4 regions of the Paenibacillus sp. JT31N7 genome follow, and region 1 is predicted to be linked to each of the others. Evidence: riboswitches for the same ligand, from Rfam matches in the RefSeq annotation. Region 1 holds a riboswitch; each other region holds the start of a gene.

What was found. A riboswitch is a leader RNA that binds a small molecule or an ion and turns the genes downstream of it on or off. The one in region 1 is predicted to bind cobalamin.
Region 2: another riboswitch for cobalamin. It lies ahead of AC58P5_RS03740 (class I SAM-dependent methyltransferase); the one in region 1 lies ahead of AC58P5_RS13405 (ABC transporter substrate-binding protein).
Region 3: another riboswitch for cobalamin. It lies ahead of AC58P5_RS20195 (energy-coupling factor ABC transporter permease); the one in region 1 lies ahead of AC58P5_RS13405 (ABC transporter substrate-binding protein).
Region 4: another riboswitch for cobalamin. It lies ahead of cobJ (precorrin-3B C(17)-methyltransferase); the one in region 1 lies ahead of AC58P5_RS13405 (ABC transporter substrate-binding protein).

What each region holds. Positions count from the first base shown of each region.
Region 1 covers NZ_JCAUAT010000002.1:689,349-696,743, reverse strand. The annotation lists gene AC58P5_RS13430 (GNAT family N-acetyltransferase) at 20-328, shown strand; gene AC58P5_RS13425 (Lrp/AsnC family transcriptional regulator) at 698-1,189, shown strand; gene AC58P5_RS13420 (aminotransferase class I/II-fold pyridoxal phosphate-dependent enzyme) at 1,202-2,398, shown strand; gene AC58P5_RS13415 (aspartyl-phosphate phosphatase Spo0E family protein) at 2,469-2,729, shown strand; gene AC58P5_RS13410 (hypothetical protein) at 2,783-3,358, shown strand; cobalamin riboswitch at 3,460-3,665, shown strand; gene AC58P5_RS13405 (ABC transporter substrate-binding protein) at 3,843-4,850, shown strand; gene AC58P5_RS13400 (FecCD family ABC transporter permease) at 4,851-5,888, shown strand; gene AC58P5_RS13395 (ABC transporter ATP-binding protein) at 5,888-6,673, shown strand; gene cobT (nicotinate-nucleotide--dimethylbenzimidazole phosphoribosyltransferase) at 6,752-7,395, shown strand, end outside.
Region 2 covers NZ_JCAUAT010000001.1:885,879-893,273, reverse strand. The annotation lists gene AC58P5_RS03750 (spore coat protein) at 1-148, opposite strand, end outside; gene AC58P5_RS03745 (phosphotransferase) at 348-1,253, shown strand; cobalamin riboswitch at 1,426-1,633, shown strand; gene AC58P5_RS03740 (class I SAM-dependent methyltransferase) at 1,912-2,802, shown strand; gene AC58P5_RS03735 (permease) at 3,018-4,040, shown strand; gene AC58P5_RS03730 (TIGR03943 family putative permease subunit) at 4,067-5,005, shown strand; gene AC58P5_RS03725 (CobW family GTP-binding protein) at 5,227-6,297, opposite strand; gene AC58P5_RS03720 (hypothetical protein) at 6,579-6,716, opposite strand; gene AC58P5_RS03715 (lytic polysaccharide monooxygenase) at 6,902-7,395, opposite strand, start outside.
Region 3 covers NZ_JCAUAT010000004.1:342,864-350,258, reverse strand. The annotation lists gene AC58P5_RS20220 (LysR family transcriptional regulator) at 1-69, shown strand, start outside; gene AC58P5_RS20215 (phospholipase D family protein) at 298-1,881, shown strand; gene AC58P5_RS20210 (hypothetical protein) at 2,035-2,565, shown strand; gene AC58P5_RS20205 (N-acetylmuramoyl-L-alanine amidase family protein) at 2,880-3,140, opposite strand; gene AC58P5_RS20200 (permease) at 3,387-4,445, shown strand; cobalamin riboswitch at 4,668-4,869, shown strand; gene AC58P5_RS20195 (energy-coupling factor ABC transporter permease) at 5,154-5,921, shown strand; gene AC58P5_RS20190 (energy-coupling factor ABC transporter substrate-binding protein) at 5,918-6,205, shown strand; gene cbiQ (cobalt ECF transporter T component CbiQ) at 6,202-7,011, shown strand; gene AC58P5_RS20180 (energy-coupling factor ABC transporter ATP-binding protein) at 7,008-7,395, shown strand, end outside.
Region 4 covers NZ_JCAUAT010000001.1:2,151,357-2,158,751, reverse strand. The annotation lists gene AC58P5_RS09790 (ABC transporter ATP-binding protein) at 1-505, opposite strand, end outside; gene AC58P5_RS09785 (GntR family transcriptional regulator) at 519-896, opposite strand; gene AC58P5_RS09780 (metallophosphoesterase) at 1,162-2,025, shown strand; gene AC58P5_RS09775 (YjcZ family sporulation protein) at 2,198-2,320, shown strand; gene AC58P5_RS09770 (glucose-1-dehydrogenase) at 2,494-3,279, shown strand; gene AC58P5_RS09765 (glycoside hydrolase family 13 protein) at 3,299-4,987, shown strand; cobalamin riboswitch at 5,093-5,283, shown strand; gene cobJ (precorrin-3B C(17)-methyltransferase) at 5,640-7,395, shown strand, end outside.

The DNA.
Region 1 (7,395 bases):
AGAAAGGTGGCCTACATTAATGATTTCGTTGTCCGGTGAAATGCCTAAACCATGGGTCTTGAATCCCTTTATACAATCCTATACAGAATTAACTTCACAGAAGGTCGATCGTAAAAATCTGAAACAGATCGCGAACGGCCGGTTTATTTCCGCTTACGAGGATCAGAAGCTGGTTGGAATCGCGTTTTGTACCGGAGACGTAGAGTGGGAGAACGAAGTATCCCTTTCGGTTCTTATTCTGCCTTCCTACCGCAAGAGAGGGATCGAATCGGCCATGCTGCGTCTGCTTCGCGGCAAGCAGTCGGCCTACAGCCGTACAGTAGGCTGAGCGGAATGCAGCCGTCAGGACGGCGGGCTGTCCTACAAGCACAACAAAGCACGTCTGGCTGCCCCGGAAGCCCATGCATAGGCAGATTGCTTACGCAGAAAGGATTTTCGGGCAGAGAGCTGCGTGACGGAAGCTTCGGCAGGCCGCAGCGGTTGGCCTTGCGGTTCACCGCCGTCGGGCGATGCCGCACCGCGTGCCGGGGCAAGTAAAGGAAGCTGCAAGGAGCACGTGCTTGCGGCTTTTTTGCGCTTCCGTTTTTTATTGAATTCGGCGGGGGCTGCGTGTAATATGGAAGATAACGATTTTCCCGATCCGATGCTTGATTTCATTGGACCTTATTCATGATGATTCTTAGTAGGAGGCTTGACGATGGACGATTTGAAGCACAAGATTCTGGATATTCTGAAAGAGGATTCCCGCCGTTCTCCGGCGCTTATCGCGACCATGCTGGGAATTACGGAAGAAGAGGCGACGGCGGCCATCCGCCAGATGGAAGACGAGCACATCATCGTGAAGTACGCCACCGTGCTCAATTGGAGCAAAGTGGACAGCGACAAGGTGAACGCGCTGATCGAAGTGCAGATCACGCCTGAACGGGGAACCGGATTCGACGCGATTGCGGAACGCATTTATTTATATCCGGAAGTGAAGTCGGTTTATCTGATGTCCGGAGCTTACGATCTGCTTGTGGAGATCGAGGGCCGTACGCTGAGAGAAGTGTCTTCTTTCGTTTCCAGCAAGCTGTCGACACTGGACCGGGTATTGTCAACCAAAACTCATTTTATTCTGAAAAAATACAAACAGGATGGAATCATTTTCGATGACCGTGAGGATGATCATCGGATGCTGGTCTCACCATAAAGGACGATGACGATGATAAACCAGGAAGAAATCGGACGAAAACCGAAATCCATGCAGGGCTATTTGTCACCGCTGGTCCGGGACATTCCTCCTTCGGGCATCCGGCGTTTTTTTGATTTGGTAAGCGGAAGCAAGGATATTATTTCTCTGGGCGTCGGGGAGCCGGATTTTGTGACGCCTTGGCATGTCCGCGAGGCATGCGTGTATTCCCTGGAAAGAGGCCGGACGAACTATACGCCGAATGCGGGCCTCCCTGAGCTTCGCGAAGCGATCGCCGAGTATTTATATACGCATTTCGCCGTAAAATACGAACCTTCGAACGAGGTCGTCGTAACCGTTGGCGGCAGCGAGGCGATTGACCTTGCGCTGCGCGCGCTGATTACGCCGGGCGATGAAATTCTCGTTCCCGAGCCCTGTTACATCGCTTACAGTCCGATCGTTACGATCGGCGGGGGAATCCCGGTCGGCATCGAGACCTTCGCGAAGGACAGCTTCAAGCTGAAGCCCGAGGCGCTCCGCGCAAGTCTGTCGCCGAAATCCAAGGTTCTCGTTCTGAGCTATCCGAGCAACCCGACCGGCGGCATCATGACGTACGAGGATTGGGAGCCGATCGCCCGGATCGTGGAAGAGAACGATCTGATCGTCATCGCCGATGAAATTTATGCGGAGCTCACGTACGGAAGCAAGCATGTGAGCTTCGCATCGCTGCCCGGCATGCGGGACCGCACGATTCTCGTCAGCGGCTTCGCAAAGGCTTTTGCCATGACGGGCTGGAGAGTCGGCTACATGTGCGGGCATCCGGACCTGATCTCCGCTATGCTGAAGATCCATCAGTACACGGTGATGTGCGCTCCGATCATGGGTCAGATTGCCGCTCTTGAGGCGCTCCGCAACGGACTGGAGGAGAAAGACCGGATGATCGAGTCCTACAACCAGCGCCGGCGCCTGGTGGTTCAAGGCTTCCGGCAGATCGGTCTCGACTGCCACGAGCCTCAGGGCGCGTTCTACGCGTTCCCTTCCATCGCTTCGACAGGCCTCAGCTCGGAAGAGTTCGCTCAGCGCCTTCTGACCGAAGTGAAGGTGGCGGCCGTGCCGGGACAGGTGTTCGGCAACGGCGGAGAAGGCTTCGTCCGGTGCTCCTATGCGACTTCCGTTTCACAGCTGAACGAGGCTTTGGACCGTATTGGGTCTTTTGTGAAAAATTTGTAAAGACTTGTCCCAAAAAATAGTTTTCAGAATCGGAAAAAACTGATATCTTTAGGGTAAAGGAGGGATATGTATGGCTTATTTAGAATATCGTCTGGCCGACAACTCGGGTTGGTACAGCCATGACGTTTCCGATCAACGCTGGTTATCGAAACGACCTGTCAAATTAGCCTCCCTCTTTCACCTGGAAGAAGAAATTCAGTTTATGCGGAACAGACTGGAGCAGATGGTCCAGTCCGGTGAGGCTATGACTTCCGAGTCTGTAATTGAAATGAGTATGCTTCTTGATCATAAGATTAACGAATATATGAATTTAGTCCAGAAGAGCCGGTAAATGCCGGCTTTTTTGCAGCGTTTGCACAGCTATCAGGCAACGGAGGGGTTACGATGACACAGAAACGCTGGTTTCCGGCTGCGGTACTGCTTTTATTATTCACCGTCTTGGTTTCCGGGTGCGGGAAGGCCCAGCCCAAAGCGGATGTTTCCATCTTTATGATGGCCCGTGAAGGCATACCGGTCGATGCCGCTTTTAAGCTTGAAAATTCGTTGAAAGCGCTTGTGGGGGACAAGCCGTCGATCTATTTGAGTACGTCCCCGCTTTTTTCCAATGAGAAGATGATCGTCGAAATGGGGTACGGCAATCACGGTATCCTGATCATCCCGGAAGAGCAGTTTAAGATTTATGCGGCCGAAGGGGCATTTTTGCCGCTGGAAGAGCATTTCAAGCAGGAGGACTATCCGGAGGGCGTGCTCGAGGCGACGATTGAACCTGGCGGCAAGAAAAAGAATCCGCCCGAAGAGCCCAAGAAGGAGACGCATCTGTACGGCATTCCGCTCCAGTATTCCAAGTGGATGAAGGATAACGGCTTGGAAGGCAAAGGGCTCGTCGCTTTCATGGCGGTGAACAGCCGCAATCCCGAGCAGTCGTTCGAGGTGCTCAAGAAGATCGCCGCCAAATCGTGACGTGCCGGCCGTGCCGGGAGCTGCACGCGGTGTGGTGACTAAAGTCCTTGTCTTTCCGGCGCCGCTTGGCCTATAATGGGGGATGAACTTGAAGGCCCAACCTCATACGTTTACCGTCAGGTCCCGAAGCGGCGTCTCCCAGCGGAGCCAAAGCCCAGGGTGAAAAGGGAAGCCGGTGCAAATCCGGCACGGTCCCGCCACTGTAATACGGAGTTCGTCTTACGATGCCACTGTCCGCACGCGGATGGGAAGGCAAGACGGTTAACCATCCGTAAGTCAGGAGACCTGCCTGCCGGTTTGCAGCACAATATCCTTCGAGGAGAGGATCGCGCGAAACCGGAAAGGACGTCCGACTGACGGCCGTTTCACTCGTGATTCTGAAAGTTATCCCCTCTATCTCCGGATAGAGGGGATTTTTTGTTGACATGCGCGAACATCGTGGGACAACCTCAAGTCAAACTAAACCAGTAAGGGAGTAAAGAACATGAACAACGAACGAAGAACAGCCAAGGGTTATAAATACGCTCTGCTGCTGCTTGTTTTGACGCTGGCCGTCGGTCTGGCAGCTTGCGGCAGCAAAAGTACGGATAACGGAACGGCGGGCTCGGCCTCTCCGGCGGCAAGCACCGCTCCGCAAACGAACGCGAAGAAAACGCAGTATCCTCTGAAAGTGACCGATGCGACTGGCAAGGAATTTACGTTCGAGAAAGCGCCCGAGAAAATCGTGTCGGTTTCACCGGCCGAGACGGAAGCTCTTTTTGCGATCGGCCTGGGCGATAAGATCGTCGGCGTGTCCGATTTTGACGATTATCCGGCGGAAGCGAAAAATAAGCCGAAAATGGGCGGAATTACGCAGCCTAACCAGGAATCGGTTATCGCGTCGGGAGCCGACGTTGTTTTTACAGGCGTTTCCATGAAAAAAGAATCGGTCGAAAAGCTGCGCGCCATGGGCATCAACGTATTCAAAGTGGAGCCTAAGACACTTGACGACGTCATGAAAAATATTCAGCTCTACGGCCAGATTACCGACCATCAGGAACAGGCGGAAAAAGTCGCCGCGAAAATGAAAGAAGACCGTCAGAAAGTAACGGATGCCGTCAAAACCGTAGCGGCGGACAAGAAGAAAAAAGTCTATATCGAATTCTCACCGGGCTGGACAGTCGGCAAGGGCGAATTCATGGATGAGCTCATCACACTGGCAGGCGGTGTCAATGTCGCTTCCGACATTACGGGCTGGAAGCAGATCAGCGAGGAGAAAATCATCCAGCAGAATCCGGACGTTATTTTATTCGCCAAAGACGTCGTGGATGACAAAACGAAGAAAAGTCTTGAAGAACTCATTCGCGGACGCAGCGGGTGGAACGAAATCAATGCCGTTAAAAACAACCAGGTGATCGGTCTCGACCAGAATACGCTGACCCGTCCGGGACCGCGTCTGACAGAGGGACTCCTGCAAATGGCTAAAGCCATTTATCCGGACCTGGTGAAATAAATGAAACCTAGATGGGGACTTTGGGGAGGAGTAGGAGTTTTACTCCTTCTTCTTTCTATTGTGCTGAGTCTTTCGCTGGGCTCGGCCCATCTGCCGGTGAGTCAGATCGCTTCGATTCTGGGGAGCAAGCTGCCTTGGATCGGAGACCGAATCACGCCGGACTGGCCCGTATCCTCGGAGCAGATTATTATGAAGGTAAGGCTGCCGCGCGTGATGCTGGCCATCCTTGTCGGAGCCTCCCTTTCCATAGCGGGAGCCGCTTTTCAAGGCGTCCTGCGCAATCCGCTTGCGGACCCGTATACGCTTGGGGTAAGCAGCGGAACGAGCGTCGGCGCGGCGTTCGTCATTTACTTCGGTCTGCAAACGACGTTTTTCGGGACGTGGACGATACCGGTCGTCGGTTTTGCCACAGGCGCCGTTTCGCTCTGGATCGTATTGCGTCTGGCCCAGACCGACGGCAAAATCCGTATGGAGACGCTGCTGCTCTCCGGCGTCGTGATGCAAGCGTTTCTCGGCTCCGTGGTTTCTTTTCTCGTGTCGATGTCCAAGCAAGTCGTTAACGAAATCATTTTCTGGCTGATGGGAAGCCTAGCCATGAAAGGCTGGTCGTATACAACCGTTCTCCTCCCTTATTTTATCGTAACCTTCGTTGTGCTTTACAGCTATGCGCGGACACTCAACCTGCTGGCGCTCGGGGAACGTCAGGCCGCCCATCTGGGCATCCATGTCGAGCGGACGAAGCTAGTCGTTCTGATCACCGCTACACTAGTGACGGCTGCCGCCGTTTCCGTATCCGGCGTAATCGGGTTTGTCGGACTGATCGTGCCTCATCTGATCCGTCTTATCGCCGGCCCGGATTACCGGCTGATCGTGCCGCTTTCCGCCGTAGGCGGAGCCATCTACGTCTTGTGGGCCGACACGCTGGCACGGACGCTTCTAAGCCCGACGGAGATCCCTCTGGGCGTCATCACCGCGTTTCTGGGTGCGCCGTTCTTCGCATATCTGCTGCGCAAACAGAAAAAATGGGGGAGAAGCTGATGAAACCGATCATCGAAGTGCAGGGTGCGGGCAAAAGTTTCGGCGGAACCCGCGTGCTCAAAGATATCCGTTTCGAGGTGAAGCCCGGCGAATTTTTCGGCATTATCGGGCCCAACGGAAGCGGGAAATCGACCCTGCTGAGGCTTGTTTCCGGCGTTGACCCTCTTACGGAGGGCCGTATTCTTCTCCAGGGGAAGGAAGTCGCGGGCTACTCCCGTAAGGAGCTCGCCCGCTGGCTTGCCGTGCTTCAGCAGGATGCGCTGCCTCCGCTCGGTTTCACCGTCCGTGAGGTGGTCGAAATGGGCAGGTTCCCTTTCCAGAACTGGCTCGGAGAAGACCGGGAGGACGCCGCCGCACTAGTCGACCGGATTATGCGGCGGCTCGATCTGGAGTCGCTGGCCGACCGGACAGTGGAGAACTTGAGCGGAGGCCAGAAGCAGCGCGTGGCGCTGGCCAAGGTGATGGCTCAGGAACCCCGCCTCCTGCTGCTCGACGAGCCCACGACTTATCTGGACATCGGCTACCAGATGCAGCTGATGGACTACGTGCGGCAGTGGCAGCGTGAAGTAGGACTGACGGTGGTCGCCGTCCTTCACGATCTGAACCTGGCCGCTCTTTACTGCGAACGGCTTCTCGTCGTTCATGAGGGAGAAGGCGTATCGATCGGTACGCCGGAGGAGATTATGAGAAGCGAGCTGATCCGGGACGTCTACGGGACGGAACCGATCGTCCTGGAGCATCCGGATCACGGCATTCCTCAAATCCTGCTGCGACGGGGAGATTAAAACGCATGAATCCTGACCGCCCGCAGGGGGCGGTTTACATACATACCGACATACACTACATACCGAGGAGGAACAAACATGAACGAACTTCAGGATGTAATCCGCGCCATTCGCCCTCTCAGTCAGGAAGCGATGGATGCGGCATCCGTTCATCTCGATAATCTGACCAAACCGCCGGGAAGCCTCGGCAAACTGGAGGATATGGCACGCCGGCTTGCGGGGATTGCCGGAGAAGTTACGCCCGATATGAGCCGCAAGGCCATCGTCGTCATGGCGGCCGACCACGGCGTCTGCGAAGAAGGCGTCAGCGCGTTTCCGCAGGAAGTGACCCGCCAGATGGTGATGAACTTCCTGCAGGGCGGCGCGGCCGTCAATGTGCTGGCCCGGCATGCGGGAGCGGAAGTCGTGTGCGTCGATATCGGCGTCAACGCCGACCTGGAGCATCCGGACCTCCTCTCCCGCAAAGTCCGGAATGGCACGGCCAATATGGCCCGGGAAGCCGCCATGACCCGGGAAGAGGCTCTCCAGGCCATCCGCGCCGGAATTGAAGTCGCAGACGGACTGGCCGGACGCGGGGTGCGGGTTCTGGCGACCGGGGAGATGGGGATCGGCAACACCACGGCCAGTTCCGCGCTGCTGAGCGTGCTCGGGGGCGTCGCCGTAGAAGACGCGGTAGGACGCGGAACGGGCATCGACGATGCCCGCTGGCTGCACAAGCAGGA
Region 2 (7,395 bases), on a different contig from region 1:
CTCTGAACAGCGTTCGAAGCCCTTCGTCCGTAAGCGTCGGCAATTTTTGCTTAAAAGCGATCAGTTGTCCGGTTTGAAGGCTCACAAGCTCGTGAAGCTCCAAGGTTTCGTGCCAGGCGAGATGCTTGGGGACCTTTGACAGGCTCATCTTCTCAGACTCCGTTCGCGGTGGGTTATGACAGCCTATGTCGAAGAGCGGAAATTCGCAAGTTGTCAGTACCTCCAGACGGAAGATCAAGTTAACAGAAGAGTTAATGGGGAATAGTTGATTGTTAAATATTTAATACCTATCTGGGATACGAGAACGATGCTAAAATATTTTTAACCTTAATTAAGGAGCCCTCGGAGTGCCGAATAATAGCCACTTTATTTCAAAAACGGTTTTAATAGCAGAAAAAGCCGGATTAAAGGACATTACCCCTCTCGAGCTTGGTAATGGCGGGAACCTGATCGTTCATTTGGCCCCGTATCCGATTGTGGCCCGAATAGCCACTGTGCTTTCAAAAGATGATGCAGATTATGCGTATAAGGTACTTGACCGTGAATTAAGGGCAGCCCGTCATCTCCATTCCAAGGGTGTGCCAGTGCTATTGCCAACTGATCGTACGGATGCAGGACCATACGATATTGGCGGCACATGGATGACGTTTTGGAAGTATGTTCCCCCCACAGAACTGCAATGCCCTTCGCCAAGCGAAGCAGTTGAACTGGTTAATAGACTTTCACTGGCACTGAAAGATTTTACCGGCGAGATTCCTCTGCTTGGTGTTTGGGAGCGGACATGTCAATCGGCTTTTAGATTAATGAAGCTTCCGGATCAGCGTATACAAGATCTGCTAAATGTGTTCTTCGCGATTGATAAACAGATGCGTCTCGAAACAAGCTTGCTAATACCGTCTCACGGAGATGCCCATTCAAGAAACTTATTACCGAGTCCTGAAGGCTGGGTCTGGTCGGACTTTGAAGATTTATCCTGGATGCCCGCATACTGGGATTTGGCTTCATTTGTAGGCAATCTTGCCTTATTCAACGGAATTCAGGAGCCAACCTTTCAATATATCTGGAGTCAGATAAATAATCAGGCCGATAAGCAAGCTTTTGGATTTGCTGTTACCGCACGCATACTTATGTCCACTTTAGGTAACTTGGATTTCGCACTTTCAGGCAACGGGGATTTGGAATTTGCTTATAAACAGCTTGAACGAGCAAAAGAGTTTATTAATCAAATAAACCTGATTATGGAAGGGGAATAGCGGAGTCATAACCCGTCGCGGCTCCACTATAGTTCGAAGTTTGGCGGGCCCGCCTTACCGGTACACATGCTTGCCCGTTTGCTCCGGTCATTTGCCAAAACGCCGGATTTGGACTACTATTAACCGTGAAGTTGTGTGGCATAGATGCTTTTCTTAAGACAAGTGAATATCAAACATTCTTTATCAAACAGGTTCCGGTTCTTTCTCTGGGGAGAGGGAACGGATTAAAAGGGAAGTTCGGTGCAATTCCGATACGGACCCGCCACTGTAAGGGGAAAGGGGAGAATCCCCCGGCCGAAGCGCATCACGTCACTGGTTAATCCGGGAAGGCGCGCATAGGATTCCCGAGTCAGGAGACCTGCCTGTTTACCGGTAACTTCATTCCTACGCGGATATAGGATGGCGTTGATGCGAATGTTCTCCCTAATCGTCAGGGTCCTTCTGCTTTCATCTGCTAAAAGAAGGAATCCGGGCGTATTCATGCGATGAACCCGAACATCCTGCCTCCGGCGGGATGTTTTTATTTGTTTCGGATGTATTTACGCCTCCGGCCATACAGGCAAAATAAAGTCCGCCGCATTTTAACCGTACTAATTACGCATAAGAAAATAGGCAGCTCGTAACAAAAAATGTTCAAACGGGCCGGGGAGGAAAACGGATGTATTACGGAGTTAAATTAAATACGAATTATAAAACCCTCTGGCAGGAGGGCATGAAGGACTGGGACGGAAATCTTCCCGTACGGATGACGGATGACGTCAAGGAAGAAGGGTTCTGGAACGCTTTTATGAAAAAGAAGGAACAATCCGGGGTGGATTCCTGGGTCGCCGACCTGCGCAAGGAGCTGATTTCTTTTATCGATCCCGGCGAGGATGTGCTGGAAATCGGTCCCGGCTGGGGAAACTATACATTCGAAGCGGCCGAGAAAGCGGGTTCCCTCACCTGCGTCGACAGCTCCGAGAGCGTGCTTGCTTTCCTGAAAGCCGCAGCGGAGCGGAAGGGCTGGAATCATGTAAACTTCGTGCATGCCAAGTGGGAAGAACTTCCCGAGGTGGAGCGAGCCGACGTGGTATTCGGCGTCAATTGTTACTATCGGATGCAGGAGATCGATCGCGCGCTTCTGCATATCAACAACACGGCGAAGCGTCTTGGAATCGCGGGCATGGTTAGCGGTCCCGAAAGACCGCATTACAAAGACATCCAGGAGCAGTTGGGCTGCAGGATCAAGTTTCAACGCAGAGATTACATCCATTTGCACAATCTGCTTTACGAGCTGGGAATCGATGCGAACTGTAAAATCGTCAACCTGCACAAAACATACGCCTACGATACGGAGGAAGAGCTGCTGAAAGACAACCTGAGCGCGGTTTTGGACAAGGAGTATGACCGCAAGAAGGCGGTTGACCTGTTATACGCTTATGTACGTGAAGAAGACGGCAAGCTGATTTACCCGCACCATTTCAAAGCGGCACTCCTTTACTGGAAGCCGGAAAAACGGTTGGAACCTGCCGACCTGCCCACGGAAGTGAAGCGGTTGGTGCAGGTTTAAATCAGACCCCGCTGAAGCATTTGCCCGGTAACGCGATTTCGCGTGCCGGGATTTTTTTGTCTTCACGACCGGACAAGGGAAGGGCTTGTCATAGATTCGGACAGACTCGCATAGGGATGAATAACGGGAATCGTTTGAGGGAGAAGTCTTTTTTGTTGAAAAACGTAATAATTACGATTAAAATAAAGTGACTGCTGCAAAAAGGAGGGGAGATCGTGCATTTCGACGGAACAAGCAGAAGGATGAGGAAAAGAAACCTGATGGTTATCGCAGCGGGAAGTTTCCTGGCTGTACTGGCCTGGCAAGCCTTACGGACAGGAAATGCGGTTTTGCCGGACCCCTCGGTCATCCGGCTGTTCAAGACGATGTTCATCGGCATCGTGCTCGAAGCGGTTCCTTTTATTATGCTGGGTGTGGTGCTTTCCTCGTTCATGCAGGTCTATATCCCGGAGACGTGGATCCGTAAAGCGATCCCCCGGAACCCTTTTCTCGGACTCGTGTTCGCCTGCCTGCTCGGCATTCTGTTTCCGATTTGCGAGTGCGGTATGATTCCGGTCGTCCGGCGGCTGATCAACAAGGGAATGCCGCTCTACATAGGGGTAGTCGTCATTCTGGTAGGCCCTATCGTCAATCCGGTTGTCTATGCGGCTACGTACACGGCCTTCCGGATGAATCCCGAAATGCTGTACGCCCGGATGGGGCTGGCCCTGGGAGCGGGCGCATTTATCGGCTTGTTCGTCTACGCGTTTATAAACAAAAATCCTCTGAAACACAGCCTGAAATCGCTGTACGCCGGAAACGGACAAGACTGCACGCACGTGCAGGGGGGCGGTAAATTCGTTACGATGATGGGTCACGCGGGCGGGGAATTTTTCGATATGGGGAAATATCTTATTTTCGGCTCTCTAATCACGGCCGTTATTCAGGCGTTTGTGCCGAGAGGCGATTTGTCGGCGCTGGGGGAGGGGGAGGTGCTTCCCCATCTGTTTATGATGGGATTTGCCTATATTTTGTCGCTCTGTTCCACCTCGGACGCATTTGTCGCTTCTTCCTTTCTCCAGACGTTTTCCAAAGGTTCTCTGCTCACGTTTCTCGTTTTCGGTCCCATGCTCGATTTTAAAAGCACGCTGATGCTTCTATCCGTTTTCAAAACGAAGTTTGTCCTGCTGCTTGCCGCAGTAATAACGGTGACCGTGTTTGCCGGTTCTGTTATGGTCGAGCACCTATTTTTCAAATAAGGATTTGAATTCGGGAGGTGGACCGGGTGGAAGACAGGCGCGTTTACGCCTTCCATTATTTTATCAGGGCGGCGATTCTATGCGGGTTTTCGTTTTATATCGTTTATCTCGTCAAAACGGGCAGTATGCCGCATTATTTGGCGCCCCGCCTGGTACCGTACGTCAAAGCTTCGGCGATTGCCCTGTTCGTGCTGGCCGTGATCCAGATTTATCTGGCTCTGCAGCCCGCCGCAGGCGGGGAACTCGACTGCGGATGCGAGCCCGATGTACGGAAATCGAAGCTTTCGCACGGTGCGGCTTATTCCTTGTTCCTTTTACCGCTGCTGCTCGGCTTTCTGCTGCCCGACCGGATAACGGGGAGCGATATCGTTCAGGTTAAAGGGATTCAATTGAATACCTCCAACCTCCAGACGCAGAGGAACGAAGGTCCCCGGGACGATCCTCCCCACAAGCAACTATCATCAGGGGAAGCAAGTCAGGGCGAGGGAGATACGGAAGAAGCCAAGCTTAAGGAGATGTTCAAAGGCAGCCGGTTTACGGAAGAGTACGCGAAGCTGGCCATGCGGCTTTATCAAAACAAAACCATTCTTATCGGTGAGAAAGGCTTTATGGAGACGCTGACGGCAGTAGATCTGTTCGCCGGGAATTTTGCGGGGAAACAAATGGAAATCAGCGGCTTCGTTTACCGGGAGGACGGCATGCCCAAAAACCAGTTCGTCGTCGCAAGACTGACGATGCAGTGCTGCTCGGCCGATGCATCCCCGTACGGCGTTATCGTGGAGGCTCCGGGTGCGGAATCGTATCCCAAGGACGCATGGGTGACGGTGAAAGGCACGATCCGAAAGTCCGTCTACGAAAATAAAGACGTGATGAAGCTGGAGGGAGCCGTTATCCAAAAAATCAAAGAGCCTTCGTCCCCCTACGTGTATCCGTATGCCGGTGATTTCGCAGATCTGGGGAAGTAGAGGCTAGGGCAAAAACAAAAACCGCTTTCCGACGGAAGGCGGTTTTGTGCGGTGCAAGAGCCGGTAGGGGGAAGGTAACTTGGCGGGGAGACACGATCAACAGAATTGGGAGCAGGTGCAAGAAAACCGTTCCGTACGGCGCAAGGTTTCCAGTTAGCGATGCCTGGCGTTTGACGATAAATTTCGCCGAGCGGCAGGCACCTGCCTGACTTTACCTGTTGCTACCTCCGGCGGCCCGGCTCCGGTTCAACGGGCAGCGGCATTTCCTGCAGACGTTTCCATTCTTGACTCAGCCGGTCCACATCCAGATCGATCCCGATAAACACGAGATAGGGTTTCCCCCGGTAAAAGGAAGGCTCCCAGTAACTCCGTTTTCCTGCGTACTGCAGCAGATGCGTAGGCCCGGATTCCTTGAAGGTCACATACCCTTTGGCGCGGATCAGACCATCCTTCCACCGCTGGAGGAAGGCGTCCACATCCGCTTTGGTCAGCCCCGCAGCCTGATTCCACGGAAGAGTGACGGTACGGACGCGGGAGTGGGAAGGCGCCGTTTGCGCCGGTGCAGGCGAGTCGGCGGGGTGCTTGGCGCTTCCTGAGCCTTCCGTACTCGGCTCCTTCGGATGAGTCCGAATCTTCGTCATCCGAATAGGCCGGACCGTCAGAGGCGTATTCTGCGCAGGCTGGATCCCTTCCAGGATCGGCTGAATCTCAATGCGGCAGTGAGTGGTATACACGAGCATGGCGTGCCCGTTCAGCTTGCGTATCGCTTTCTCGATTTGGTGCAGCCGAATGCGGTGCACATAATCCGTTTTGTTGACCAGGATAAGGTCGGCAACTTCGACCTGCCTGCGAAGCGTCCGCACGAGCTGTTTGTCCGATGCGAACAGGCTGTTGTAGTCCATGAAGTTTTCGGCATCGAGCACAGTGATGACCTGCTTGAGGGCAACGCGGTCCAACAGACCGGGTTCCGTGAGCACATCGGCAATTTCTTCGGGGTTGGCCACGCCGGTCAGCTCAATGAATAAAATATCCGGATTGCGCAGAAGCAGTGCCTGCAAACTGCCGGTAAGCTCGCTTTTCTTGCTGCAGCAGACACAGCCGTCCAGCAGTTTTTCAATCGAAGCGGAACTGTGCCCTTCCAAAATCAAGCCGTCGACATCCGCTTTGCCCAGCTCGTTCATCAGGATCCCCGGGCGCAGGCCGAGTTTCTTCGATTCTTCGAGCATCCGGAGCAGAAGCGTTGTTTTACCGCTGCCCAAAAAACCGCTAAGTACGAGTACAGGGATTTTCACGGTTCTAGTTCCTTTCTGAAATAAAAGATATGTTCTCATTGTATGCTTGTCCGGGAACGAACATGCAAAAAAATCGTAATCATTACGTTTAAATTCATTTTACAGGAAACAATGCTGACCGGCAAACCGAATGTCTTCATTAAGGAGGGGGAGTGGAAGGGAGCGTGCAGAGCTTCCTTATGTTTTTGTAATCCGGGTAAAAAGTCCCTAATTAATTAAAGTGGTAAAAAAATCCTCCATACCCATTAAAGGGTGTGGAGGATTTTTAACTTTCCAATGCTTTATTGCAGGGACTGTTGAGTTTTAGCGGAACCCGCAAAGGTCTGAAATTGATCCTTTAATTTCTGGCGGGCGTCTTTATTGCGGAGTAAGTAAGCAGCTCCTAGACCAATTGCAGTAAACATCATTTTTTTACCCATTTTCGTTTACCTCCTCGTATGTTAAGGTTGCTGGCTCTACAGAAAATTACCCGCTCAGCCCGATGCTAAACATTTTTCCGCGTAATAAACTAAAAAGAGAGGGCGGTGCAGCCGTGCAACCCCATCTTTTCCAACTAAAAAAGACCACCCGATAAGAGCTCGGATGGTCCTTCTTGTTGAGTGAATTAAACGGTTTTCCAAACGTCAGCTTTACCTGGAGTTTCGCCTTGTGTCCACCATTTGGCTTCGTATACGACACCGTTGTAAGTAACGCGGTTGCCTGCTGTGTAAACGGAGGATGCGCTCCAAGCAGGTGCAGTGCCGCCATTACCGCCGGCAGTTGTTTTAGCTGTTACGGCGGAGCTTGCAGCGGAAGTGTTGCCTGCCGCGTCTTTCGCTTTAACCGTGAACGTGTAGCTAGTGTCAGCCGTCAGGCCTGTTACCGTGTAGCTAGTTGTTGTGGAAGTTCCTACAAGAGTGGAACCTTGGTATACATCGTAACCCGTTACGCCGACATTGTCGGAAGAAGCGCTCCAGTTCAGAGTTACGGAGTTAGCTGTTACGCCGGAAGCAGTCACGCCTGCAGGAGCAGTAGGAGCTTGATTGTCGGTAGGTGTGCCACCCCCGCCGTTTACGTTAACGTCGATTACGTTGTAGAAAGCGTTAGGCGTATCGGCGA
Region 3 (7,395 bases), on a different contig from region 1:
GTATTCGTCCAGAAAGTCCGCGGCGCTCATGAGGCGATGCAGGCTCCGGGCCCCCCCTCTGCACCTTGACTGGTTTCCGGTCCGATTTCCGATCCGTTTTCTTGTACAGACGTCATAAGCTAATAGCTGCGGTTCCGTTCGTTTTCTTGTTCCAAAACTCCCCTGCTTCACATGGCCCTTCCCGGCGTTAAATAGTCGGTAGTCTGTAACGGCCTGCCGAAACCGTGCGGGAGCTTCCGGCTCCCCGCGTTAGCGGCAGAATCCGTTACGTCCATTACATGTACGGGGAGAATACGCATGGAGCCCTTAAAACGATCCGAACGGAAAACCCGGCCCCCGGGCCGCTCTTCCGGAGAGACATTGAAGCACACCGAAAAAAGCTGGCTGTCCTCGAAATGGCTGAAGGGCGGTATCCTGCTTCTCGTCTTCTTCATTTGGGCGGGCATCGTGGCCGCCGTTCATACACACAAAGCTTTGCCTCCGGGCTTGTCGTTCGAAGGAAAAGCCTACCGGGCGGAGAACGTGGATTTTCTTTATGATCTTTCCTATAAAAAAGACGGCGGCTATCATCAGGAACAGATGATTTTCGACCGGGTCAACCAAGCTATCGCGGAAGCGAAGGAATTTATCGTGGTCGACATGTTTCTGTACAGCGGTTACTACGACAACGACCAGTCCTTCCCTCCTCTGAGCGGACAACTGACGGAAAACCTCTTGGACGCCAAGCGGAGGAACCCGGACATGCCCATCACGGTCGTTTCCGACGAAGTGAACACGACCTACGGCTCGCACCCGTCTCCGGAGCTTGAACGGCTCAAGGCAGCCGGTATCGGGGTCGTACTCACGGACACGGTCCCGCTTCGAGACTCCGTCCCACTGTACTCCGCCGTCTGGCGCATGGGGTTCCAGTGGTTCGGACAGTCGGGCAAGGGCTGGCTGCCCAACCCCCTGGCGGATTCCGCCCCCAAAGTGACGCTGCGCTCTTATTTGAAGCTTTTCAATGTCAAAGCGAATCACCGCAAAGTCGTCGCCACCGAAAATACGGCGCTGGTGCTGTCCGCCAACCCGCATGACGCCAGCTTCAACAACTCGAATATCGGGTTTCAGATAACCGGCAGCAAGGGCTTCATCTCCGAAGTCGTCGGAACGGAGCAGGCCGCTTCCGTTATGTCCGGCGGGCCCGCGCAACTTCAGCCGAAGGCGGCCGATAAGCCGGGGGAGCCCGAACGTCCCGAAGCGGCGTCCGGAAACGGAACGCAAGAACCGGCGGCTTCCTCCAAAGACGCCGTAACGGTGCGTCTGCTTACGGAAGGGAAAATCTACTCCCGCCTGCTTGCCGCTATCTCGGCAGCACCTAAGGGCAGCGAGATCCGCATGGGCATGTTCTATCTCGCCGACCGCAAGGTCATCGACGCGCTGCTGGATGCTTCCGCGCGGGGCGTATCCATTCAACTGCTGCTCGATCCGAACCAGAATGCGTTCGGGCACAGCAAGACCGGAATTCCCAACCGTCCGGTCGCCGCGGAGTTGAGGGAGAAATCCGGCGGTAAAATCGCCGTGAAATGGTACAACACCGCACAGGAGCAGTTTCATACGAAGGTGATTGATATCCGCGATCCGGACGGCAACGCCGTCATTAACGGAGGTTCCGCCAATTTCACGCCCCGTAATCTCGACGATCTTAATCTGGAAACGAACGTGGAAATAACGGCTCCCGCCGGCAGTAAGATTACCAAGGACCTCGACCGCTATTGGGACCGCCTGTGGAATAACCGGGATGCCGAGTATTCCCTGGACTATCCGGCCTATGAGGATAAGCTGGTCGGCTTCAAGCGGATCGTGTACCATTTGCAGGACATGCTCGGATTTACGACTTACTAATCTCAAATCCTCGCTAAGTTCTTAGTCTATTTGTTATTTTTGTAATTTTTTCCTTGATGATGGTATAATCTTCTTAATAAGAACCTATGTGATTTAGTACCTGATCATAAACAGATTTTTTGGGGAAACAGATAACAATTAGGAGTGAATTATTTGTTTAAAAAAAATATTGTAGTGATATCTGTTACTGTTGTACTTTTGCTCATCGCTGCTTCATTAATCTATAGCCAACAGAAAAATAAAAATTTAGGCATGGAAAGCATTGTAGGTCATTCGTTATCAGTTGTTCTTAATAGCTATGATGAGATAGCTTCCATTAAAATGGAGAGCTTTTCCCCTGATAATATAGCCAGCTTAAGACAAAAATTAGTAAAAATTGAGGCCTACTCAGATATAATAGATCAAGCGGTCGAACACGAGGTGCTAAAGCCTATAGCTGCAAATATGCTGTCACTAGCTGAAAATATGGAAAAGAGCTATAAAGCAAATGACGGAAAACTTACTGACAGAAGTAAAGAAGACTATAAAATATTGGAAACAGAAATACAGAAATTAATTCCTCTTATCCACAAAACTTATTACGTACCTGGAACTGAAGCGAAAGCTTCTTTAAAAATTACTGAGCAGGGGATTAATCAAATTAAAGAAAGACTTAGTAAGTATGTTGCAAGTACATTAAAATAAAAAAGGTAGGGCAGGGGTATCCCCCACCCTACCTTTTTTTAGTAGCCAGTGTAATCTTCAAGGCCCAATACAATGAAATTCGCGGTGTTGTCCAAAGCCTTTGCATCATCCAACCACGATTCGTCAATATTGGCAAGCTCGATAAGTGTTTTTTGACCAGCCCGATTTGTGTCGCGAATAACTGCAAAGTCGCCTTCGTGTGCAGGAGTACCATATCGTTTCGCAATAGCCTCCGCAAAAGCTTTCGAGGATACAGTACCTTTTTGATAGTATGGACCATAGGTTCCAAATCGGGCGTTAACGTGAATACTTATTTATCCATTAACGCCGGGGAAGTTCTGATTAATGTACTGTACACGTTTATTTACGTCGGAATCCAGTGTCTCTCCTCCAAAATCAGTATCACTGGTACGTGTCATATAAACAGTGCATCCTTTGGCCAGCAGTTTGTTTTTAAGAATATTACTGAACCGCAATGTGACATCCTTTTCTTTTCTAGAACCATAGGTTGCTCCATCATGACGTCCACCATGTCCTGGGTCAATGATAAAAGATCTTCCGCTAATACTTGGCATATAAAATTACCACCTTCAAAATAAAGTTAAGGGTTCTGGCCAGAAACCCTTTCACTTATATAGGTAACTATCAATATACTTTTAAAACTTGATTTCGAATTTCATTTTATAAATTTCTTACATAAAGGCTACCTGATTTCTCGATTTATCGTATAATCTTTACATATTACTGACAGAAGAAAGCCATTCTTTTTCCCCAGTGACTATGGTATAGTTGCAAGTGGATTTAGAAAGGTGGGACATCACGTGAATACAACTCCAATTCCGGCTTCCACCAAAAGCAGACAGCGGACTGCTTACTGGAAGCCTTTTTTATTTATCGCCATTCTCATAGGCGGATTGTTTTACGTAAAGTGGGAGCCATACTTCCACAAAGCTCTTACCGCGGCCGCCAAGCATGACATCGGGAAGTCGATTCTCGCCGGCACCGCCGAGCCTTCGCTGGCCGCGGCTTGGGACTACTCCGTCGTCTATTTCAAAGCCGTCTGGAAAGCCGCGATTCTCGGCATCGTCCTCGGCTCTCTGCTTCAGGTGCTGATCCCGCAGGACTGGCTGAAGCGGGTATTCGGCAAGCGCACCTTCGGCAGCACGGTAGCCGGCGGCCTTAGCGCCATGCCCGGCATGATGTGCTCCTGCTGCGCCGCTCCGGTAGCGGTCGGCATGCGCAAGCAGTCGGGCTCCATCGGGTCGGCTCTCGCCTTCTGGATCGGCAACCCGGTACTGAACCCGGCAACGATCATTTTCATGGGCTTCGTGCTCGGCTGGAAATTCGCCGTCCTGAGAATAGCCGCAGGGATCGTGCTCGTGTTCGGCGTCTCGTACTGGGCGGAGCGCCTCGTCAAGAAGGACGAGGTAGTGACCGGCGAGCTTCCGAAGACGCCGGCTATGCAGCCGCAGTCCGGACCGGTTGTCGTCCGCTGGCTAAAAGCGCTCTGGACGATGTTCTGGACCGTGGTTCCCGTTTACTTCATCGCCGTGTTCATTCTCGGCGCCGTACGCGCCTGGCTGTTCCCGGCCCTTGACCCCGCGATCGGCAACAGCCTCGTCGCCTTGATCGGGCTCGCTTTGGCCGGAACCCTGTTCGTCATCCCGACCGCCGCGGAAATCCCGATTGCCAAAACGATGATGGCCCTGGGACTGGGTACGGGCCCGGCCGCCGCGCTTATCATGACGCTGCCCGCCGTTAGCCTGCCGTCCCTGATTATGGTGCGCAAGGCTTTTCCTGCGCGGGTTCTCTGGTTCACAGCCGGTATGGTTGCCCTGACGGGAATCGTAACGGGCGTAGTCGGCATTTTCGTTCTATAAGTCGGATTTGCAATTCAGGCTTTGATTCGATAAAAATACTTTACGCGAGAGGGCGGGCCAACCCCTCTCGTTTTTCTTTTGCCCAATTAAAAGACAGCGATTGCAAAAAACAGCTAAAAGAGAGCCCGCGAAGCGGATTCCGACAGCCTTTCTGCCTTGAAAATCACGCCTTTTCCGCAATTGACAAGGTTTGGGACATCCTGTAGTATTATCACGGAAAACCGCATATTTGTGGAAACAGGTATTTTAGAGACACTCTAAAATTTAAAAGGGAAGAACGGTGAAATGCCGTCGCGGTCCCGCCACTGTAAGGGGAAACACTCTCATTCACATCCGGCAAGAAGCCACTGGAACTAAGACGTTCCGGGAAGGCGCCGGTATGGACGCCCCGAGCCAGGAGACCTGCCTGTTTTGACAGCACTGATACGACCTACGAGGAATAGGGAGGTGTTTGAGATCGCAAACTTTTTTTGTTGCGTGCATAAGACATCGTGTTCCCGTGCGAAGGGAAGGATGTCTTTTTTTGTGTGCGGAAAAGAGGCCCGGGACCGGAAACCGCCGGATCGGAATCATCGGAAAGAGCTTGCGGAGCCGGCAGCCTGGCCGCCGGTGTAAAGAATCAGCGTTCGAAAGCACAGCCGGGTAAAACCCCGTTCTGCCGCATCACCGCCAATTAAGGCGGCCCCACATCATAAAGGAGGATTTCCGATGAATATCCGCAAACCCCTGGCGTCTTTCCTGCTTATAGCCGGAATCGTCTGCTTTTTCCTGATAAACGAGCCGGAATCGGCTTACGCCATGCATATCATGGAGGGATTTTTGCCGCCCTTCTGGGCCTTATTCTGGTGGGTTGTCTTCCTGCCATTCTTCATTCTGGGCGTCCGCGCTCTGGTCCGAATTACAAAAGAAACGCCGGAACTCAAGCTTATGTTGGGCCTGGCCGGCGCCTTTACGTTCGTTCTGTCCGCCCTGAAAATCCCCTCCGTTACGGGGAGCAGCTCCCACCCGACAGGTACCGGACTCGGAGCCATCTTGTTCGGACCGCTCCCCATGAGTGTCCTCGGCTCCGTCGTCCTTCTCTTCCAAGCCCTCCTGCTGGCCCACGGCGGTCTTACGACACTGGGTGCCAACGCATTCTCCATGGCTGTTGCGGGACCGTTTGTCGGCTATGCCGTGTACAAGCTCATGATCAAATCGACGGGCAGGCAGAAGCTCTCCGTCTTTACGGGAGCCGCGCTTGCCGATCTGACCACCTATCTGGTCACTTCCGTGCAGCTTGCAGTGGCATTTCCCGCAGCCGAGGGCGGCATGCTCGCGTCTTTCGCCAAATTTGCGGGCATTTTCGCCGTGACTCAGATTCCGCTCGCCATCAGCGAAGGATTGCTGACGGTACTGGTTCTGGGCTGGCTGCAAGCCTACACGCCGCATGAAATTTCCGCTCTGCAGCGCAATTTGAAGGGAGCTGACCGTTCATGAAAACGTGGAAAAAGAATGTGTGGATTCTGGTTGCGGTCGTCCTGCTTGCCGTGCTGCCGCTCGTTTTCGTCCAAGGAGAGTTCGGGGGAGCGGACGGAGCCGCGGAAGAAGCGATTCAAGAAATCGCTCCGGATTACGAGCCCTGGTTCGCGTCGCTGATGGAGCCTCCGGCTGAAACCGAAAGCATGCTTTTCGCACTGCAGGCTGCGCTCGGGGCCGGTTTTATCGGGTATGTGATCGGCCTGTATAAGGGGAAAGCCTCCAAACCGAAACCCAAGGCATGATGCTCAAGCGGATTGACACGATTTCTTATGCCAACGCTTTCCGGGGAATCTCCCCCGTCTGGAAGTGCGGATTCGCCGCCTGCCTCTTTATCCTGTCCTATGTCGGGACGCCGCCGGTTCAAGCGGCTGTGTTCGGCTGGATCACCTTTTGGTCCCTGCTTTATGCGCGTGTTCCCGGCAAGCTTTACTGGCTCGTTTACGGCGGATCTCTGCTGTTTTTCGCCGCCGGCCTTCCGGCTCTTCTGCTCGAATTCGGAAGAAATACGGGGACCGGGACCCCCCTTTCTTCGGGGTGGACCATCGGAACGGCCGGTTCGTGGACCGTTTATGTCACGGGGGAATCTTTAGCCCGCACGGCGGAACTGTTTATGCGGGTTTCCGCCTGTCTGGCTTGTCTGCAGTTTGTTTTGTTCACGACACCCTTGCTGGAAATTCTTCAGGTGATGAAAAAAATCCGCGTTCCTCAGATCGTGATCGAGCTGACCCTGATTATGTATCGCTTCATTTTTTTGCTCGCCGATACGGCTCACGGTATGCGGACCGCCCAGCGCTGCCGGGGCGGCCAGAACGGATTCTTGGGCGGGCTGCGCGATACCGCTCTGCTGATCGTTCATCTGTTCGGCCGGACGATGCAGCGTTACCGTGGCCTAACCTACGGGCTCACTTCCCGCGGCTTCACGGAACAGATCGAACTTGCCCCCTATGAAGCGGCCCCCGTCCCGCGTCGCTACAAAGCCGAAGGCGTGATGGGGATTCTTATGCTGACGGCAGCACAGATTTGGCTGAAATGGAGGGGACTCGCATGAATCCGAATCCAGATCAGAATCAGAACCCGATTATGGAACTGGCGGGCGTCGTCTACAGCTATCCCGGCACCGGAAAAAAGGCCCTGGACGGACTCAGCCTAACGATTCCGGCCGGCCGGAACATCGCGCTTTGCGGACATAACGGCTCCGGCAAATCGACGTTTTTCCTGCATGCCGTCGGCATTCACCGGCCGCAATCCGGAACCGTTCGCTGGAAGGGTGCTCCTGTGTCCTACAAACGTAAGGATCTGCAAGAGCTTCGCAGACAGGTGGGGCTCGTGTTCCAGGACCCCGAGCAGCAGCTCATTCTCGGTACGCCGTACGAGGACGTCTCCTACGGCTTGCGGAACGCCGGCGTTCCCGAGCCGGAAATCCGCGTCCGGA
Region 4 (7,395 bases), on a different contig from region 1:
GGAAGGAAAGGACCTGCTTGCGGACGATAAGATCGAGCCCGTTCGTCGGCTCATCCAGAAGAATAAGAGAGGCTTTCGACGAAAAAGCGAGAAGAATGCCCATAAGCGCCTTCATGCCTTTGGAAAAGGTGCGGATTTTTCTGCGTTCCGGGAGCTGAAATCTGCGGACCTGGTCCGCGAAATAAGCCGGATCAAAGTCGGGATAGGCAAGACGATAAAGGTCCGCGCATTCCTTGGCCGTGTAGCCTCCCAGCATATCAAGGGAATCGGGTACATATACGATATTCCGCTTGGCTTCGGGATGCTCGTGGATGGAGCGGCCTTCCCATCGGACTTCTCCATGGTCCGGGTCCAGTATGCCGGCAAGCGTCCGGAGCAGGGTGGTTTTGCCGGCACCGTTGCGGCCGACGAGCGCGGCGATAGAGCCTGGGTCCAGCCGGAACCGGATATCTTCCAGAACCGGACGTCCGTCGATACGCTTGCAGAGAGCTTCAACGTTTAGCATAAGGGGGACTCCTTTACTCTTTGATTTCTTTGTAAAAATGGTCGGTCCAGTCTTTAAGCTGATCGGGCCCGATTCCGAGATAAGCGGCTTCGACGAGAAGCTGGCGGAAAGCGGAGCGGAACTTTTCGAGGCGTTCTTTTTCCATGCCCGGAGAAGACGGTTTGGCGACAAAGGTGCCTTTACCGCGCAGCGTTTCGATAATGCCTTGGCGTTCCAGCTCCTGGTAAGCCTTGCTGACCGTATTCGGATTGACCAGGACGGTGGCGGAGAGTTCCCGGACAGAGGGCAGACGGTCTCCCTGCTGCAGCGCCCCTTTCAGTATGAGTTCTTTCATTCCTTGTATGATTTGTTCGTATATGGGAAGTTCGCTTCGCTCGTTGATTTTGATCATCGGAGGAGGCACCCCTTTCTTGGCGTAAGTAGGATGAAGAACGCGTGATGTCCGATAGGCCGGGTAAAATTTTAAAGTATCTTCTGTGGTGTATTACTAAATGTAGTACACTTAGTACATTAAGGAAAATAAAGAGGGTTTGTCAACCCGTATTTTTCGGTACTTTAACTATGCTGAAGAAAGAGAATCCCGCACTTTTGGCCTTCCGGCCGGAGACATGTTAAAATCGGGTACAAATAAACCGGAGAAAGGAAAAGGAAACACGATGGACCCCAATCCGAAGATGACACGCAGAGCCTTTCTGGCAAAAGGCAAATTTCTGGCAGGCGCTTTGTTGGCAGCCCCTTTTGTTTCCTACGGATACGCGCGGTTTGCCGAGCCGCACTGGATCCGCACCAAGCATGTCCGGCTGGAGCTGGAACGGCTGCCGCAGGCGTTCGACGGCCTGCGTGTCGTCCAGTTCAGCGATGTTCACATCGGCCCTTATCTGGCGCCCGGAGACCTGCCGCAGCTGGTGGATAGGATCAATGCGCTCAAGCCGGATTTGCTGTGCTTCACCGGTGATTTATACGATTACCGGGTGTACGACGCTCCGGTGGTCAGCCAGGCACTGGCGGGACTCAAGGCCCCGCTGGGTAAATTCGCGGTGCTCGGCAATCACGATTATTACGGCTCTCCCGGCGAGACGGAGAAGGTGCTGAAGCCTGGAGGCTTCGAGCTGCTAACGAACCGGTCCGTTGCGGTCGGCATAGAAAAGTCGCTGATCCGGGTGGCCGGTGTCGATGACATGTGGGAAGGCCGCCCCGATCTGAACCGGGCGCTGAAGGGCGCAGGCGCAGACGACTTCGTGCTCCTGCTTTCCCATGCCCCGGATTTCGCGGATATCGCGCTGGAGGCGCCGGTCGATATGCAGCTGTCCGGGCACAGCCACGGCGGGCAGGTGCGGCTGCCTTTCTACGGAGCTATTACGACGCCGATGTACGGGCGCAAGTATGTCGACGGCTTGTACAAACTCGGCGGAGGCAAGCTGCACGTGTACACGAACCGGGGCATCGGCATGACGATGCACCCCGTGAGGTTCTGGTGCCGGCCCGAGCTGACGGTGTTCACGTTAAAAAAGCGTCCGTAACTCCGTAGACGCCCCAGAGGACCCGCCAGTAGAATCCCTCAGTAGAACCCGGAGTAGGCTCCGGCGGAATATCGTTCATTTTGAACGAATGCGGGCTGACGTCCACTCCATCTTTTCGAACCCACATATAGTGTACGGTAAGACAATAACTCACCGAGAGGGGATACGAAAGATGGGTTATTACGGAGGAGTAGGCGTAGGCTGTGGAAAACCCGTGGGCGTAGGTACGAGCGTAGGCGCAATTCTGGTTCTGTTCATTCTGCTGGTTATCATTTCCCGCGCATTCCTGTACTAATTCCTTATAAGTTCCGTCGGCCGGATTAACGGCCGTAAGCGTAGATGAACAAACTTCAGGCGGCTTGCAGCCGGGGTTTGTTCTTTTTTTTATGCGTTTTTTCCTTCCGAAACGTGTAAGTAAGGTGGAGGTCTTCTTTGAGGCCCGCATTCCAAAATCAAGGAGGTACCGCCATGTATAAGGATCTGGAAGGAAAAACGGTTGCTATCACGGGAGCGTCCACGGGGATAGGAAGAGCGGCCGCCGTCCGTTTCGGTCAAGAGAAAGCGAATGTCCTGATCAATTACTTGACCCATGAAGAAAGCATTCCCGCCTTGATCGAAGAAGTGGAAGCCTCGGGCGGCAGAGCGCTGGCGCTCCGTGGAGACGTGACGAAAGAAGAGGACGTGAAGAAGCTGGTCGAAACCGCCCACGAGCACTTCGGATCACTGGATGTGATGATCAATAACGCCGGAATCGAGAATGAAGTTCCTTCTCAAGAGCTGTCCGCCGCCGATTGGCGCAAAGTGCTGGATGTGAACCTGACCGGTGCGTTTCTCGGCAGCCGCGAAGCTATCTCCTATATGCTGAAGCATGAAATCAGAGGGGTCGTTATCAACCTTTCAAGTGTGCATGAAATGATACCGTGGCCGCATTTCGTCCATTATGCGGCGAGCAAAGGCGGCGTCAAAATGATGACCGAAACGCTGGCGCTGGAGTTTGCGCCCAAAGGAATCCGGGTCAACAATATCGGGCCGGGGGCTATCGACACGCCCATCAACGAAACGAAATTCGCCGACGAGCAGGCGCGCGCCGGCGTGGAAGCCCTTATTCCGATGGGATATATCGGCAAACCGGAAGAGATTGCGGCCGTAGCCGCCTGGCTGGCATCGTCGGAGTCCAGCTATGTTACCGGCATTACGCTGTTCGCGGACGGAGGGATGACGAAATATCCGTCGTTCCAAGGAGGAAGAGGCTGACAGAGAGGAGAGAACTTAATTGAACAAAACATGGTGGAAAGAAAGTGTCGTGTATCAAATTTATCCGTCCAGCTTCAAGGACTCGGACGGAGACGGCCGAGGAGACCTTCGCGGGATCATTTCCAAGCTGGATTATCTTGCGGAGCTGGGCGTCAACGTCATCTGGCTGTGTCCCGTCTACCGTTCGCCGGGTGCGGACAACGGCTATGATATCAGCGATTACTACGCGATTGATCCGCAGTACGGCACGATGGAGGATTTCGACGAGCTGCTTCTGGAAGCGCGCAAGCGCGGGCTGAAAATCATGATGGATCTTGTGCTGAACCATACCTCCGACCAGCATGCCTGGTTTAAAGAAGCGCGCTCTTCCCGGGATAATCCCAAACGCGACTATTACATCTGGAGAAAGGGGGCAAAGGGGCTTTTTCCGAACAACTGGGAGTCTTATTTCAGCGGAAGCGTCTGGGAGCACGACCCGGAGACGGACGAGTATTACATGCATCTGTATTCGAAGCATCAGCCCGACCTCAACTGGGAGAACGAGGCGATGGTCGACGAGCTGTTCCGGATGGTGCATTGGTGGCTCGGCAAGGGAGTCGACGGTTTTCGCTTCGATGCCATCGCTCATATCGTAAAAGCGCAGGGGCTGCCGGATGCCGATAATCCCAAGCACTTGCCCGTTGTGCAGGCTTATCAGCTTTTTTCCAATCTGGAAAAGGTACATACGCTGCTGCAAAAGCTTCATGACCGGGTGCTGTTCGATTATGACATCATGACGGTAGGCGAAACATCCGGACTGGGTCCGGAGCAGGCGCTGGATTACGTGGGGGACGAGCGCCATGAGCTGAACATGGTTTTCCAGTTCGAGCATATGAATCTGGATGCGGCTTCCGCCGGTACGGGCAAATGGGAGTCGAAGCCATGGACTCTGCCGGAGCTGAAAAAAGTGATGAGCCGCTGGCAGACGGTCCTTCACGATAAAGGCTGGAACGCCAATTATCTCGGCAATCACGATCAGCCCCGTCCCGTTTCGAGGTTCGGAGATGACGGCCGGTACCGGGTGGAATCCGCCAAAATGCTGGCCACGTTTCTCCTGACGCTGGAGGGGACCCCGTATATTTTTCAAGGAGAAGAAATCGGCATGACCAATGTCGCGTTCGATCTGATCGGCGATTACCGCGATGTGGAAACGATCAATTACTATAAGCAGGCGGAGCTGCTCGGCAAGCCCCAGGACGAAATCATGAAAGCCATCTGGAAAAAAAGCCGGGACAATGCCCGCACCCCCATGCAGTGGGACGATACGGCGAACGCCGGATTTACGACAGGGGAGCCGTGGATCAAGGTCAACCGGAATTACCAAGAGATTAACGCGGCGGCAGCGGCAGCCGATCCCCATTCCATCTACCACTATTACCGGAACCTGATCGCGCTTCGCAAAAAGCACCCCGTTGTCGTTTACGGCGAGTACAAGCTGCTGCTTCCGCTGGACACGGAAATTTATGCGTATACACGGACGCTGGACGGGGAGAAGCTGCTGGCGGTTCTGAACTTTTTCGACGGAACGCCGGAGTTTACATGGCCGGATGAGCTGGGAGAGGGGGAAGACGCGGAGCTTCTCATTTCGAATTACGATCCCGTCTCCGGTGAAGATACCCGCGTCCTCAAATTGAGGCCCTATGAAGCCAGGGTTTATCTGCTCGGGTAAGGGGAGCGTTTTATCGGCATAGACAAGTTCTTTGACCGGATGTTATGATGAACAGAACACAATCGAATATGGTAAAAACAGGTGCGGAGCCCATTCGAACGGATCAGACAGTCCTTAAGAACAGGGTTCGGCTTAAAACGGGAAGTTCGGTGAAAGACCGACGCGGACCCGCCACTGTAAGGAGCCCCCTGCAATCGCAGGGGAAAATTTTTTTCGGCATTAACGTCACTGGATTTTCCGGGAAGGCGCCGAAGAAAGCTCTGAGCCAGGAGACCTGCCTGTTTGAATAACACTAGATAACCTACGAGGATTTAGGGAGGTGTTGAGAACGGCTGAATCTGCTGCCAACGGCGGCTTGCCGGACGTGGGCGTACAAGACTGCCCGTGACCGGCGGACTGTGCGGGTTGGAAGCATATGCGGGATATTCCCGCTTAATGGCTCGAAAGTTCGAAGCATTTCTATCCGAGGAGGATAGAAATGCTTTTTTTATTGTCCGCACGAGATGGAGAGGGCAAACGGCAGGTACGCCTGCAAGGGCACCGCCGTGCATATACAAGGTCCGCCTGTACGACGCATGAAGGCCGGACCGCACGATAACGGCTGCACAGCGGAACGCTGCAGCTTTCTTTACAGGGAAGAGGAGGAATGGGAATGGCCGGTAAACTGCTTATCATCGGATTTGGCCCCGGAGACGAAGCCCATATTACAAAACGCGCACGCGAGGCGATTTCGGAAAGCGAAGTCATTATTGGCTATAACACTTACGTGGATCTGATCCGCAGCCTGATCGACGGCAAACAGGTCGTGCGTACGGGGATGACCGAGGAAGTAAGCCGCGCGCAGGAAGCCGTCAGACAAGCGGAGGCGGGGCACAAGGTGGCCGTTATATCGAGCGGCGATGCGGGCGTATACGGCATGGCGGGTCTCGTTTACGAGGTGCTGATCGAGAAAGGCTGGAAGCCGAGCAATGGCGTGGAAGTCGAAATCGTACCCGGCATCTCGGCGATCAACTCATGCGCTTCGCTGCTGGGAGCGCCCGTGATGCACGACGCGTGCACCATCAGCCTCAGCGATCACCTGACGCCGTGGGATCTCATCCGGCGCAGAGTCGAGGCGGCCGCATCCGCCGATTTCGTCATCGCGCTGTACAATCCGCGGAGCGGGAGGCGAACCCGGCAGATTGTGGAGACGCAGCAGATTTTGCTGAAACACCGCTCTCCGGATACTCCGGTGGGTATCGTCAAAAGCGCCTACCGCGACAGGGAGCACGTCGTGCTGACGACGCTTGCCCAGATGCTGGAGCATGACATCGGTATGCTCACCACGGTGATCATCGGCAACTCCGCCACCCGCAACTATGAGGGGCTCATGATTACGCCGAGGGGCTATCAGCGTAAATACACGCTGGACAGCGATATCCAGCCCCTGCGTCCTCACGAGCGTCTGCGGCGTGAGGCCGAGCCGTGGGCTCTGGAGCAGGAAGACGAAACCGGCACGGAAACTGCATCGGCCCTGACGGAACAGTCCGGTGCCGCTTTGCGGTCCGCGGAAGAGCGGGAAGCCGGCGGCACCGTCCTGCCGTCCTTCTTCGACGATGACGAATACGGGGACGACGGTTACGGCGAATACAGCCCGGAAGCCGAGGGAACCGGCACTACCGACGACTACGACCGTGAAGATTTGCCGGTCCGTATTCAATCGGCCGGGACAAGGTCCGCGTACGATACGCCGGTGGCTTCGAAGGCCGGGGAGTACGGAGATTCGGCGGTTGCGGTCGCCGTCCGTCCGCCTGCCGCACCTGCGGCTTCCGTCGGGACTCCGGCTCCGACCGCTTTTGAGCTTGCGGAAGAAGCGCTCCGTCTCGTGACGGGCGAGCGCGGCGGGGCTTCTTCCTCCGATTCCCCAAGCGGGTTTTTCCGCCAGCAGGCTATTCTCGAGTTCGCCGTCAGCCCCGGACTTGCGAACAAAAACCTCACAGCCAAACAGCTGATGGTCCTCGCGGATGCCGTCGGCGATAAAGGAACGATGGAATATACGCCCCATCATCAGCTGCTCGTCAAGCTGCGGACCGATGATCCCGATTCCGTAACGAAGCGGCTTCGCGGCGAAGGGCTTCTGCTGGCTCCGGTCGGCGATGTGGTCCAGATCAAAGCCTGCGACTTCTGCAATATGGATAAGGGCGACGCCGTGCCGTATGCGGAGGAGCTTCACGGTCTTCTGGGCGGGGCGGCCGTACCCAAAGAGATGAAAATCGGTTTCAACGGCTGCGGAATGGCCTGTTACGGCGCGGTGAAGGAAGATATCGGCATCGTGTACCGCCGGGAGAAGTTTGATTTGTTCCTCGGAGGGAAAACCGTCGGCCGCAATGCCCACGCGGCGCAGCCCGTTGCGGAAGGCATCGAGCCGG